DNA from 4 places in the Glutamicibacter sp. AOP12-B1-11 genome. Region 3 is predicted to be linked to each of the others. Evidence: riboswitches for the same ligand, from Rfam matches in the RefSeq annotation. Region 3 holds a riboswitch; each other region holds the start of a gene.
The links. Region 3 has a riboswitch for S-adenosylmethionine ahead of ACT3UQ_RS14785 (acyl-CoA dehydrogenase family protein). Riboswitches for the same ligand answer to the same signal wherever they lie in the genome.
Positions count from the first base shown of each region.

Region 1: another riboswitch for S-adenosylmethionine. It lies ahead of ACT3UQ_RS10665 (hypothetical protein); the one in region 3 lies ahead of ACT3UQ_RS14785 (acyl-CoA dehydrogenase family protein).
Region 2: another riboswitch for S-adenosylmethionine. It lies ahead of ACT3UQ_RS00880 (methionine ABC transporter ATP-binding protein); the one in region 3 lies ahead of ACT3UQ_RS14785 (acyl-CoA dehydrogenase family protein).
Region 4: another riboswitch for S-adenosylmethionine. It lies ahead of ACT3UQ_RS00855 (ABC transporter ATP-binding protein); the one in region 3 lies ahead of ACT3UQ_RS14785 (acyl-CoA dehydrogenase family protein).

Region 1 covers NZ_JBQSYL010000015.1:61,479-64,777, forward strand. The annotation lists gene ACT3UQ_RS10655 (helix-turn-helix domain-containing protein) at 1-495, opposite strand, end outside; gene ACT3UQ_RS10660 (DinB family protein) at 711-1,298, shown strand; SAM riboswitch class IV at 1,771-1,883, shown strand; gene ACT3UQ_RS10665 (hypothetical protein) at 1,902-2,168, shown strand; gene ACT3UQ_RS10670 (VIT1/CCC1 transporter family protein) at 2,231-3,299, shown strand, end outside.
Region 2 covers NZ_JBQSYL010000001.1:172,394-175,692, forward strand. The annotation lists gene ggt (gamma-glutamyltransferase) at 1-325, opposite strand, end outside; gene ACT3UQ_RS00875 (ASCH domain-containing protein) at 575-1,090, shown strand; SAM riboswitch class I at 1,367-1,456, shown strand; gene ACT3UQ_RS00880 (methionine ABC transporter ATP-binding protein) at 1,603-2,637, shown strand; gene ACT3UQ_RS00885 (methionine ABC transporter permease) at 2,634-3,299, shown strand, end outside.
Region 3 covers NZ_JBQSYL010000025.1:63,563-66,861, reverse strand. The annotation lists gene ACT3UQ_RS14790 (GntP family permease) at 1-1,356, shown strand, start outside; SAM riboswitch class I at 1,842-1,932, shown strand; gene ACT3UQ_RS14785 (acyl-CoA dehydrogenase family protein) at 1,987-3,213, shown strand; gene ACT3UQ_RS14780 (acyl-CoA dehydrogenase family protein) at 3,247-3,299, shown strand, end outside.
Region 4 covers NZ_JBQSYL010000001.1:165,817-169,115, reverse strand. The annotation lists gene ACT3UQ_RS00860 (acyl-CoA dehydrogenase family protein) at 1-1,105, opposite strand, end outside; SAM riboswitch class I at 1,122-1,221, opposite strand; SAM riboswitch class I at 1,487-1,594, shown strand; gene ACT3UQ_RS00855 (ABC transporter ATP-binding protein) at 1,600-2,412, shown strand; gene ACT3UQ_RS00850 (aliphatic sulfonate ABC transporter substrate-binding protein) at 2,475-3,299, shown strand, end outside.

The DNA of each region.
Region 1 (3,299 bases), on a different contig from region 3:
GCCCGGGAAGGTTACCGTATCGCCCGCTTGCAGTTCAATGCGGTCCTCGGGCAGAACCAAGGTAAATTCTCCGGAAATCACGTGCAGAACTTCCACCTTGCAATCCACCGAATACAGCTCGGCCTCCCCCGAGCCCTGCGGCGCGACCTCTGCCCTAATCATCTGCACCCGGGTCTCGGCGCGGGGAGTGACCAGCTGTTCGGTGATCCCCTGACCGCCCAAGGCGATTCGCGGTGCGTGCTCCAACCTGACCAATTTGGTTTCAGGTACAGAGAAGAGCTGCCCGACTTCTAAGCCCAATACTTCGCAGAGCCTAAGCAATGTCGATACCGACGGGCTAGTCAAGTCTCGCTCCACGCGAGACAAGAACCCCTTGGTCAGTCCGGACATTTCAGCCACCTGGTCGATGGTCATTCGTCGGGTTTGGCGTACCCCACGCAAACGGGCACCGATATTAATCGACGAGCCGGTGGGCTCTACGGGCAGTGTTTTCATGCTCTCCCACCATTTTGACACCGGCGCAGCCCTAGATTGGCAGCACCCGGCCTACAATTCCGCTAAACCAATCCGGTTCAGGTTCCTACACTGCGTCAGTTTACCAATAGGCAACGAGAACTGCGCCGAGCTCACGCTTCAGTCCTGAAGTCAGCAACCAATCCCTCAATGCGCCGGCGCTGTTTATTCAATCGCCAAGAAACTAGACTCGGCACATGGATACCGCTGGCAATCCGTCCTCCAAGAGGCTTCGGACCTACTTGAACGAGGCCCGCAACACCGTGCTCTGGAAGTGCCAGGGACTCTCCGAGGAGTTGGCCCGCCGCCCCATGACGGATACCGGAACCCACATGCTTGGTGTCATCTACCACCTAGCAATCACCGAATACGGTTATTTCGGCGAGTGCCTAGGTCGTGTGCCCAACGATCGGCATGTGCTTCAACTACTGCAAAGCGATGAACCGCAGATCGACTTCCTGCCTCCGGCCAGCTTCTCGGTAGAAGATGTTCTCGCGTTGTACCGAAAATCCATCGCATTTGCCGAACACGCGCTTGACGAATTGAACTTAGAATCCCCGGCAGAGGTCCCCTGGTGGTCCGTGCATCGGCATACCACCGTGGAGCATCTTATTGTTCATATGATCGCGGAGACCTCCCGGCATGCCGGGCATCTCGATATCGTTCGAGAGCTTCTCGACGGACAGGTAGGACTGCGCGAACAGGCGAGAAATATCCCTGGATTCAGCGCTGAGCAATGGAAGGAACAACGCTCCTCGCTGCAGCGAATCGCCGAGCAGTCCTAACAACGATTCTTCGCCAAATCTTGCTCATAGCTCTGGCAGGGCACCGCCTCTAACAGGCCGCATAGGCTCGCGCTAGCTCGGATGGCCCTGACCGAGCCCAGCGACTAGGAGCACCACCTGGTGAAACTGCCGGTCCGTAGCCTGGCGTTGGTCCCAACGGACCAGAGGCGTTGGACCTGAGCGGCATATTGCGCAGCGATACTCCCGCGCGGCTCGGGCAGGCCTGGCGGCATCGACGGCGGGTCGGGAGGGGAGCCACTTGCCGGAGATCGGTCACCGGGCCAGCCACCGGTAGTGCCCGATGTCCAGATCCCCGCCCGGCGACCTTCGCCTGCGCCAAGCGCAGGGTTCTTGTGGGCGCGGTCCGTGCACCTCCCGGTGCTCGGCTCTGCTTCCCATGAGGCCCGCGAGAGCCGAGTATGACGTCTCACTACGCATCCGGACAGCCCACGGGTGTAGCATCGTGGTGTTGCTTCACGAGATGCGGCGCCAAGCTCCGACTGGCCGCACACCAACCCCAGGTTCATGGGTGGTTCGGATGAAGAAGCGGTCCGTACTCCAACCGGCTACGGGCAAGAGCTCTTTTAAGGGTCCACGATAGTTATGGCTTCAAACGTCCTTCCCATTATTGACCTGCAAACCGGCCAGGTGCAGTTTCCGCTTCGCGGAGTCTGGGTCAGCTACTACGTCACCGACCCGCACCTGCTCACCCGATTGCTAGCCAGAACCGTGGGTCCGCCGAGCTTCGACAGGCAGCGCGAGGAACTTTCGGTATTCGTGGCAGCCCGAGGGCAAAACCCTGGCGCCGCTAAGGTATTTAGTCTTGCCAAATTCCCAGTGCTCGACTCACTCACTAAACTAGGGGGTTGAACCTAACCCGGATCATCTGCCCGTGAATGATCCAATTCTGCCGCAGGAGACTCATCCCCGTGATGGCCCCAACCTCAATTCCCGAACCATCCAAGGCGCAGATCCGCCGCTGGCGCCAGTACATGGCCGATGAGGTCGCCGAAGGTGCGATCTACCGTGAACTGGCCGAAAAGCGCACCGGACAAGAACGCCAGATTCTCCGTGGGCTAGCCGAAGCGGAAGAACGCCACGAAAATTACTGGCGCGCTAAGCTCGGTGAACACGTGCGCCCGGTCCGTCCGTCGATGCGGCGCACCATGTTGCGTTTCATGGCCCGGCATTTCGGTTCGGTGTTTGTCTTGGCGCTGGCCCAGCGTGCCGAAGGCAACTCTCCTTACGCCACCGATCAGGATGCCGCGCCGCAAATGGCCGCGGATGAGCAAGTGCATGAGGAAGTCATCCGTGCTTTGGCTACGGCCGGCAGATCCCGGCTGTCCGGCAACTTCCGAGCCGCGGTGTTCGGCGCAAATGACGGGCTCGTTTCGAATCTGGCCTTGGTCATGGGCATCGGCGCCACCGGTGTGGCCTCGTCCCTCGTGCTCTTCTCCGGAATTGCCGGCCTGCTGGCCGGCGCGCTGTCCATGGCTGCCGGGGAATTCGTGTCAGTCCGTTCCCAACGTGAGCTTCTCACCGCGTCGCGCCCCACCCAAGTCACGCTTTCTGCCGCCCGTGACCTCGATCTTGACGCCAATGAATTGGTGTTGATCTACAAAGCACGTGGCATGAACAATGAGGACGCCGAACACCGCGCGGCAGAACGCATGGGGCTGTTTACCTGCGATTGCAACCCCTCCTTCTCACTCCATCCAGAAGTTCGCAGCGCGGAACTGGAACGCGAACATGAGGAGCTTGGTTCGGCACCGGGAGCCGCCATTTCTTCGTTCATGTTCTTTGCTTCGGGCGCAGTCATTCCGATCCTGCCCTACATCTTTGGGCTCACCGGGCTAGCTGCGGTGAGCGTGGCGGTCGCTTTGGTCAGCATCGCGTTGCTGCTCACCGGCGGCGTCGTTGGCCTGCTATCCGGTGCGTCCCCGCTCAAACGTGGCGTGCGTCAGCTGGCCATTGGCTTGGGTGCGGCCGCTGTAACCTACT
Region 2 (3,299 bases), on a different contig from region 3:
CGATGGTGCTGATTTTTCCGGTTTTCGCGTCGTAGTACATGAAGTAGCCGCCGCCGCCGATGCCCGCGCTATAAGGCTCGGTCACGCCCAGCGCGGCCGCCGTTGCGACCGCCGCATCAACCGCGTTGCCGCCTTTGCGCAGGATCTCGATTCCGGCGGCGGTCGCTTCCGGGTCTACGGAGGAGACTGCGCCGCCGCTGCCTTTGGCCGTAGGCGTTTTGTCGGTCGCCCTGGGATCGGCGCTGGCCGGAAGGGCGGTGAAAGTTCCCAGTCCCAGCGCCAGTGCCGCGGCGCTGGCGATAGCTCTCGTACTTGCTCGTGACATACTTTGATCTCCTGAAAAGGTGGGGATGAAGCAAGCGCCAATTTACGGGAGAAGCACCTGAGACTTAGGCTGTGACACGCGTCACCGCGCATGCTTGTCGCTCATTACGCTCAGGTGAAGACTTCACTAGCGTCGGATTCACCGCCGTCGCCTCAAGGGCTTCGGAGGGCATGCCGCCACCGCGGCAGCCAGCGATCCGGCCACCGAATACAGCAGCTTCGGTGGCCGGACTGCGTTTAGGCTAGGAGAATGAGCAATGAACCTACCTCCGAGCTGCCCCCGGTAGATCTCGCCGCCGCCGCGCAAATGTGGGCTGACTACCGAAACAGCTGTGCCACCGATCCGGGCGACTACGTGGTGGAATACTTCGGAGACAGCGCTGAGCTCGCCGAGGCACTGCTGCATCAGGTAACCCACGGGCAGAAACGTGCCACCTCAAGCCTTGAAAACGAGTACCTTGCCGAGAACGAACCGCTTCCGCGGGTCGGTTCGCACTGGATCGCCTGCGACGGCTCCGGGACACCGAAAATTATCCTGCGTACCAGCGAGGTGACGCTGAAATCATTCGACCAGGTGGATGCAGATTTTGCCTTTGCCGAGGGCGAGGATGACCGTAGTCTGGCCAGCTGGCGCCGGGAACACGAAAAGTTCTGGAAACGGACGCAGCAGGCAGATTTCGCCAAGCAGTGGGAACCGGCAATGACCGGCGTGCCCGGTGAGCGGATCGTGTGCGAACGCTTCGAAGTGGTCTGGCCGCGCAGCTAGCTTCCAGGCACCTAATTCATCTCCACCTTTCGGTTCTGGAAGCTTGCTTTGCGTTCAGGCCCAGGGGCGTCCTCGCACCCGCCGAGTTCTCCTGAGTCAAGATGCGAATTCAGCGTCGTCACGTGGCGACATATGACGGGTGAGTCGCGCATTTATGGCCGGTTTTCCGCCGATCTGCGCACCGAGGTCGACTTCATGACGCGTATATAACGTCATGGTTGTTCACGAAGCGGGCACGGGCACAGACTGAAACTGTTCGATTCACCTATCGAATGGTAACCATCCAGAGCGACCGAGAGACCTGGCTCAACGACGTCGCAGCAACCACCCTCACGGGGCCGGTGCTACAGCCAGGACCGATGGAGCAGTCTGAAACACCGGCTTTGTTCCCGAGATTCAGAGCCTGGCGAAAGCCAGCGGCATCCTGAATCCGTGGATCGTCGCTGTTTGAGACTCTGCGCGGTGCCAGCACCAAGGAGAACAAATGCAAACGACGTTATCTGGACGATCACATGATTGAGATTCGCCAGCTGCATAAGCACTACGAAACGGCCCAGGGCCGTGTGGAGGTCCTCAAGGGGATCGACCTGGACGTTCAATCGGGGACAATCACCGCGGTGGTTGGGCCCTCAGGCGCCGGGAAGTCCACCTTGTCCCATTGCATCTCGCTGTTGGAAAAGCCCAGCAGCGGTCAGATCCTGGTAGAAGGCAAGGACTTGTCGGTGCTCTCTGGCAAAGAACTATGCGCCGAACGTCGTGCCATCGGCACGATCTTCCAGAACTCGGCCCTTTTGCGCCGCATGACGGTAGCCGAAAACGTTGCGTTGCCGCTGCGAAACCTGGGAGTAGTCCACCACGAGATGGAAAACCGGGTCGCTGAACTCCTGAATCGCGTAGGTCTGGCGGATTGGGCAAATTCGTACCCCGGAGAACTTTCCGGTGGCCAACGCCAACGCGTGGGCATTGCCCGAGCGCTGGCGCTGCGTCCGCGTCTGCTGCTCTCCGATGAAGCAACCTCGGGGCTCGACCCGGAATCCACCACGCAGGTGCTGGAACTGCTTGATTCCCTGCGCACCGACTTGGGCTTGGCGATTATCTTGATCACCCACGAGATGGATGTGGTGCGCCATATCGCCGACCGCGTCGCGCAACTCGATGGCGGTCGAATCGCCGAGTACGGCGAACTTCGAGGCCTGGTAGCGGATCCGGGATCGGTGACCGGTTCAAAGCTTCTGCCATTGCGCCCCGATCTGGTGCCCGCCGGCTACGACTTCACGCTGACCGTGGCCTACCAGGCGGCAAATGTGGACCCAGCCTGGATATCCCGGCTGGGAACCGAACATGGCGCGCGGGTCGCGCTGCTCGGTGGCTCCGTGGAAGCACACCACGAGGGAACGCTGGGCCGCGTTGAAATCGGTCTCGCGGGCATTGCCGCAGAACGAGCTATTGCCGTCTTGGCTGGATGGGGATTGCGCGCCACGCCACGATCCCAGCAGCTCCTCGCGAGTGTGGCCGACCGCGCGGAACGCATCGAGGTGGCGGTATGAGAATCCCAACCGAAAGCGCAGCGGTCGGTACCGACACCCCATGGAACGAACTGCCCGCCCTGATGCTTCCTGCCTATGGACAGACCTGGGCAATGGTCGGCATCGTGATGGTCTTGGTGATCATTTTTGGCGGCATCATGGGTTTGGCGCTGTTCAACACCGACCGGCAGGGTCTCTTTCCGCACGACAAGAGCCATGCGGCACTGAGCTGGTTCGTCAACATGGGACGCTCATTGCCGTTCCTGGTCTTGATGGCGGCGATTATTCCATTCACCAAATGGGTGACCGGAACCACCATCGGCATTTGGGCAGCAGTGGTGCCGATGACCATTGCGGGCATTCCCTTCTTCGCGCGGCTCGTGCAGAACGCGCTCAATGATCTGCCTAAGGAGAACCTGGCCGTCGGGCTGGTGACCGGTGGATCGCCGCTGCAAATCATCGGGGCAACCCAGATCCGTGAGGCGCTGCCCGCCCTGGCCTCCGCCGTCACGCTGAACACCATCTCGATGGTCGAGTATTCGGCCATCGCGGGAACCATCGGGGCCGGCGGCATCGGCTATCTGGCGGTCACCTACGGCTATCAGCGGTTCGACATGAATGTCATGCTTGCCACGATCCTTGCGCTCATTCTGACCGTGCAAGCAGTCCAATTCCTCGGCGAT
Region 3 (3,299 bases):
GAACTCCTCGTTCTGCTGATCCTCGTGGTGGCCATTGTGCTGGTCACCGCACGCTGGAAAATCAGCCCCTTCCTCGCCCTCATCGGCGCGGCCATCCTCGCGGCCTTCGCCTACAAGATCCCCATCGCCGAGGTCGCCTCCACGGTGACCACCGCCTTTGGCAGCACCATGGGCAATATTGGCCTCGTAATCCTCTTCGGCACGATGATCGGCATCATCCTGGAGCGTTCCGGGGCCGCGATCTCCATGGCCGATGCGCTGATCAAGGTGCTGGGCACCAGATTCCCCAACCTGACGCTGTCGCTCATCGGCTACATCGTTTCCATACCGGTCTTCTGCGACTCGGGCTACGTGGTGCTCAACTCCCTGCGCAAGGCCATCACCCTGCGCACCGGTGTTTCCACGCTGGCCACCTCCATTGCCTTGATGACCGGCCTGTATGCCACCCACACCATGGTCCCGCCGACCCCAGGACCGCTGGCAGCCGCCGAGTCCATCGGCATCGCCGACAACCTCGGATTGATCATCGCCATCGGCCTGCCGGTGGCAGTGGTCTCGGCCATGGCCGGGCTGTTCTATGCCAGCCGCTTCAACAAGTCCACCTGGACTCCGCTGCCATCCGAGGATGAGAACGACATCGCCGAAATAGATTACGAGCAGCTGCGGGCAAGCTTCGGCAAGCTGCCAAGCCCTGGCTTGGCCTTCCTGCCGATCCTCGTGCCGCTGGTCTTGATCTGCGCGGCATCGATCGCCAAGCTTCCATCGCATCCCTTCGGCGAAGGCGCCGCACTGGAAGCACTGTCCTTCATCGGCACCCCGGTGATCGCGCTGATCTTCGGTTTGCTCGCCGCGACCTTGCTGCTGAACGGCAATAAGAAGCTTGCCGACTTCAACGAGCAGATGCACGAAGCCGTGCGCACCGCGGCGCCCATCCTGCTCATTACCGGTGCCGGCGCAGCCTTTGGTGCTGTGCTGGCAGCCTCGGAGCTGACCACGATCCTCTCCGATTCGCTCAGCGGCTTGGGTCTCGGACTGGCTGTGCCATTCCTGATCGCCGCGGCATTGAAGTCGGCGCAGGGCTCATCCACCGTATCGATGGTGACCACCTCGGCGCTGGTCGCCCCGATGCTCGGATCCCTCGGTCTGGACTCCGAACTGGGCATGGTGCTCAGTGTCCTGGCAGTTGGCGCCGGCGCGATGGTCGTCTCGCATGCCAACGATTCCTACTTCTGGGTGGTCTCCCAGCTCAGCCGCATCCCGGTGATCACGGCCTACAAGACCTTGAGCGTGGCCACCGCCATCCAGGGCACCGCCGCATTTGCTACCGTCTGGATCCTCGGGGCATTCCTGCTCTAGTAAATCCAAGAAGCCTGCATCAACCAATAACCGCGCCATCAGAGGATGGCGCGGTTATTGGTTTAACTGGCGGGATGGCCGCAATAGGCAAGGCAAGGCTGCAACTTCGAGCACAGCCCAGCTTTCCCCATTGGCTTGCTGGGCAAGGATTACGGGCATGGGAACAACGACCGGCAATCCGGCCATCCGGGATGCCTGATCGCTGGATCCATGATCCACCCCCGCATTCGCTGACGCTTATCGCTGTCGGCTAATTGAGAAACCGAGATCCCCCTGACAGGTGCCCGGACGATTGATGCTGGATCCGGATATCAAGCTCTCCGATCGCCGATGACGTAACCTCCAGAAGTATGACGGCGTCCCAGCGCCTTCGGGGCGGTCCAAGTCCGCCGGAAATCTCGCTTTATGACGACTTCTGACCGACTATTCCGTCGGATGACGTGCTCCTTCCATCCGCTCATGCCGCGGTGTTTCACTCGAAGTACCAACCATCCAGAGCGGCTGAGAGACCTGGCTCGACGACGCCGCAGCAAGCCTGCATTCCGCAGCTAGTGCTAACGCCAGGTTCGATGGATCAGCAGAAAGCAACTTTCTGCTTCCTTCGGAGCAAGACTCTAAGGGAGAACGAAAATGACCGTACTGAGCACGCAACTGCCCCGCGTTCCCTACACCGGGAGCGCAGACGAGGCCGAGCTCGCCCACTGGCGCGAGATCGCCGAGCAGGTCGCGGCCACCCTGGCCGCCGATGCGCTGGAGCGCGACCGCAAACACGAGCAGCCCTTCGCCGAGGTGCAGCTGCTGCGCGAGGCCGGGCTGCTGAACCTGCTGGTTCCGGCCGAATTCGGGGGAGCCGGAGCGCACTGGGCCACCGCCTTTGAAACCATCCGCATCCTGGCCGCGGCCGACGGGTCCATCTCCCAGCTGCTGGCCTACCACTACATCAACCAGTCCGGCATCGCCTTCTACGCTCCGGCCGAAGCCCAGGCCGAGTGGTGGCGGCGCACCGTGGCCGGAGGCTGGCTCTGGGGCGATTCGGTGAATCCGGTGGACCCGCAGCTGACGCTCACCGCGGAGGACGATGGCTTCCGGCTGAACGGTTTCAAGCGTTTCTCCACCGGCTCCGGAGTCGGCGAGATGATCGTCGTCAACGCCGAGGTCTCCGGAGGCCCGCGACACGGCGAAGTGTTGGCCTTCGTCCTCCCGCGCAACCGGGAAGGGCTGGAAATCGTCGATGACTGGGACTACCTGGGCCAGCGCTTGAGCGCCTCGAACTCGCTGAAGTACCACAACGTGCGCATCGAGGCCGCCGATCTGCTCGGGGCGGTGACCGACGAGCCGGTGTCCACCCTGCTCACCCCCGGGATCCAGCTGGCCTTCGCGAACTTCTACCTGGGCATCGCCGAGGGCGCGTTGGCCCGCGGCAAGCAAATCCTGCTGGGCCGCAAGAACGCCTGGTTCCTCTCGGCGGCGGAGACCTACTCCCAGGACGTCGTCTTCCAGCGCACCGTGGGCGAGCTGAAGGCGCGCACCGCCGCGGTGGCCGCCCTGGCCGAGAAGCTCGGCCGCAAATTCGATGCGCTGCTGGCCAAGGCCGGGAATGTCACCCAGCCCGAACGCGCGGCGCTGGCGGTGGAAATCGCCGAGGCCAAGGTGGTCTCCACCGAGATCGGCGTGGAGGTCGCCAACCGCATCTTCGAGGTCACCGGTTCCTCCTCTACGCAGAATGATGTGGGCCTGGATCTGTTCTGGCGCAATGTGCGCACCCACTCGCTGCACGACCCGGTGGACTACAAGAAAATCGAGGTCGGCGCGTACTTCCTGCGCGGGGAAACCCAGCCGCTCTCGCTCTACACCTAAACCTCAACCGCACCCACGGATTGGACCGAACTGATGACCGTACTTGCCACCGCCAACCGCCTGGCTGAATTGAAAACCCGCTTCGC
Region 4 (3,299 bases), on a different contig from region 3:
GCTGCACGATCGTCTGGGCACGGTTGGCCGCCAGTTCGCACACGGCAAAGCGCTCCTCGGCATTCAGGTTCGCGTCTGCCATCGCCGACTCGACCTCCAGCACCGCGCCCATGACCACGGACTCCGCGGCGAAGATTTCGGCGGAGACCTCCCCGACGAGCTGCAAGACCTGCGGTTCGCGGTGCACCGGAACTCCGGTGCCGGTGCTGAAACTGCGGGTACGCGCCTGCACGGAGGAGCGCAGGTCGTTCAGTGCCGCGCGTCCGATTCCGGCCTGTACCGCCATGAGCACGAGTTGGAAGATCGCGGCTTCCGGATCCGTGGGGTCCTCCGGCATGAAGGTGTCCACCGGGACCTCATGGAATTCGGTGCTGCCGGTACCGGTGAGCTGTTGGCCGAACCCGTCCCAGTCATCGAGGATTTTCACGCCGCTGTGCTGGGTGGAAACTACCGCGATCTGGCGCCCTGGGAGTTGCGGGTGCGCCACCGCTACGGTGGTCCAGTCGGCGAAGATGGTGCCGGTGCAGTAGAACTTCCGCCCATTGACCAGCCAGCGCGAACCCTCCTCGGTGACCTTGGTGTTGAGCAACCCGAGGGCGTTGCCGCCTTCCTCGGTGTAGGCGTTGCCCACGATCTGCCCCGAGCTGATCCGGGAAACCCATTTGCTGCGGAGCTGCGCATCTTCCAGCCGCACCGCATTTTCCACGAAGGCAATGTGCGCGCGCCATAGCTGGGCCACATGCGAGTCCGCCTCGGCTAATTCGATGAGCAGCCGGAAGACATCGCTCAAGCGCGCCCCGTGGCCGCCGTCGGCGACCGGCAGGCGCAGCGCACCGAAGCGCTCGCGGTTCAGCAAGCCGACCTGTTCGAATGGCAGGATCCGCTGCCGGTCGCGTTCTCTTGCACCCGAGGCGATCTGCGCGAATACCGGACGGAAAATGCCGGCAAGCCGTTCATACTGCTCGTCAGCGCCGGGGCCCGGGGTGATCTTCAGCAACTGCCGGGTAGGAAGTTCTTGTGGAAGGTCGTCAAGCCCCACCGCGCTACCCGCAATAGACGGGTCGCTGAGCGCATTAAAGTCGCCAGCGGGATCGCCAAATGACATCGGAAGTCCTCAATTCTTTCCATCGGTCCTGGCTGTAGCACCGTCCCGCGCCAATATTTGGTGGGTGGTTGCTGCGACGTCGACGAGCCAGATCTCTCGGTCGCTCTGGATGGTTCGTAATCATTTGTAGCCTGAGGTTTACATCGCCATCAACCCGGTTAGTCACATTTCGTCGTGTGCGGATGGAGATTGAAATGCATCAAGGACAGCACTTGCCTAGCGAGGTCGAACGCAATACCTAGCGTTTAGCGATTTTTCGGCCAAATACGCGATTGATGAAATAAAAATCGAAACATCACGATGATGTGACGCATCTATCGAATATTTTTCATGTTACGAAAGATTTGCATTGAAATCGTTCGAAGGCCTGTAATAGTCGTGTAACCATCCCGAGCGGCTAAGAGATCTGGCTCTGTGACGCCGCAGCAACCACCACACACGGTTAATAAACCAAACGGTGTCCGGTGCTACCGCCAGGAACGATGGAGATGAAAATGACTACAGCCTTTGCCTTGCCCGAGACCGTCCAAAGCGCAACGGCGCTCGACGTGGAGTTCCTCGAGCTATCGCGTACTTTCACCGCCAAGAAGGAAAGCAACACGGTGCTTCGCGACGTGAATCTGCGCCTCGGAGCGGGCCAGATTGTTGCAATTCTCGGCGCAAGCGGTTGCGGCAAATCCACTCTCTTGCGGGCGGCCTCCGGCCTGGACCGCCCCTCCACCGGGTCGGTGGTCATCGGAAGCCGCGCCGTGACGGGGATAGATGAGCGGTGCGCCGTTGCATTCCAGGAACCACGGCTATTGCCTTGGCGCTCGGTCCGAGACAACGTGTCCATCGGCCTTGCGCCGGGAACCGACAAGCAATCCGGGCGCCAGCTGATCGCCGAGCTGCTGGAGCTGACCGGCTTGAGCCACGCAGCAGATCTGCGCCCACGTGAAATTTCCGGGGGCATGGCTCAGCGGGTTTCGCTTGCTCGCGCGTTGGCCCGGCGCCCGGGCGTCCTGCTTCTCGACGAACCCTTTGGTGCGCTCGATGCGCTGACCCGAATGAAAATGCAGGATCTGCTGCTGGCCATCCATAAGTCTTTCCCGACTACCGTGCTGCTGGTGACCCACGACGTCGATGAGGCGCTGACTCTCGCCGACCGCATCGTCGTGCTGGGCCGACCCGAGGGCCAGGCCTCGGCGACCGTGATCGAGGATCGAGTCCTGTCCGCGGCGCACCCGCGCAGCCATACGAGCAGCGAATTCGTCGCCCACCGCACAGCGCTGCTGAGCCTGCTCGGCGTTGATCCGACGAACCACTAGCACTTTCTACCGCACTCATTTGGTCCCGCGGGCCTTCCATTCGCACAAATCAAGGATTTTCCATGCTCTCGAATCGTTTTTCCCGTCGCGCCGCACTATCCGTAGCAACGCTTGGCATTTCGGCCCTGGTGCTGACCGGATGCGCGGGCGAGAACGCCGCAGCCGACGGCCAGACGCTGTCCATCGACTTCGCCACCTACAATCCGCTGAGCCTGGTCCTGAAAGAAAAGGGGTGGCTGGACGCCGCCGCTAAGGAACAAGGGGTCAGCGTCGAATGGATCCAGTCGGCCGGCTCGAACAAGGCCAACGAGGCGCTGCGCGCCGATGCCGTGGATGTGGGATCCACCGCCGGTTCGGCAGCACTGCTGGCCCGCTCCAACGGCTCACCTATCAAGACCATCTCGCTGTATTCGCAGCCCGAATGGTCCGCCCTAGTGGTGAACGAGGACTCGGATATCAAGTCGGTCAAGGACCTTGAGGGCAAACAGGTCGCGGCCACCAAGGGCACCGACCCCTACTTCTTCTTGCTGCAATCCTTGGCCGAAGCCGGTCTGAGCGATTCGGACATCACCTTGCAGAACGTGCAGCACGCCGATGGGCGCACCGCGCTGGTCAACGGTTCGGTCGATGCCTGGAGCGGCCTGGATCCGATCATGGCCGATGCCGAACAGGACGGCGCGAAGCTGCTCTACCGTAACTTGGACTTCAACACCTATGGCGCGTTGAATGCCCGCGAAGATTTCATCGAGGAGAGCCCCGAACTCGCCCAGCTGGTGGTGGACTCCTACGAGAAGGCTCGCGGATGGGCCGCCGCCAATCCTGGTGAAACGGCGAGCATTCTGGCCGAGGTTGCAGGTCTGGAGGCCCCGGTCGCCACCCAGGTGATC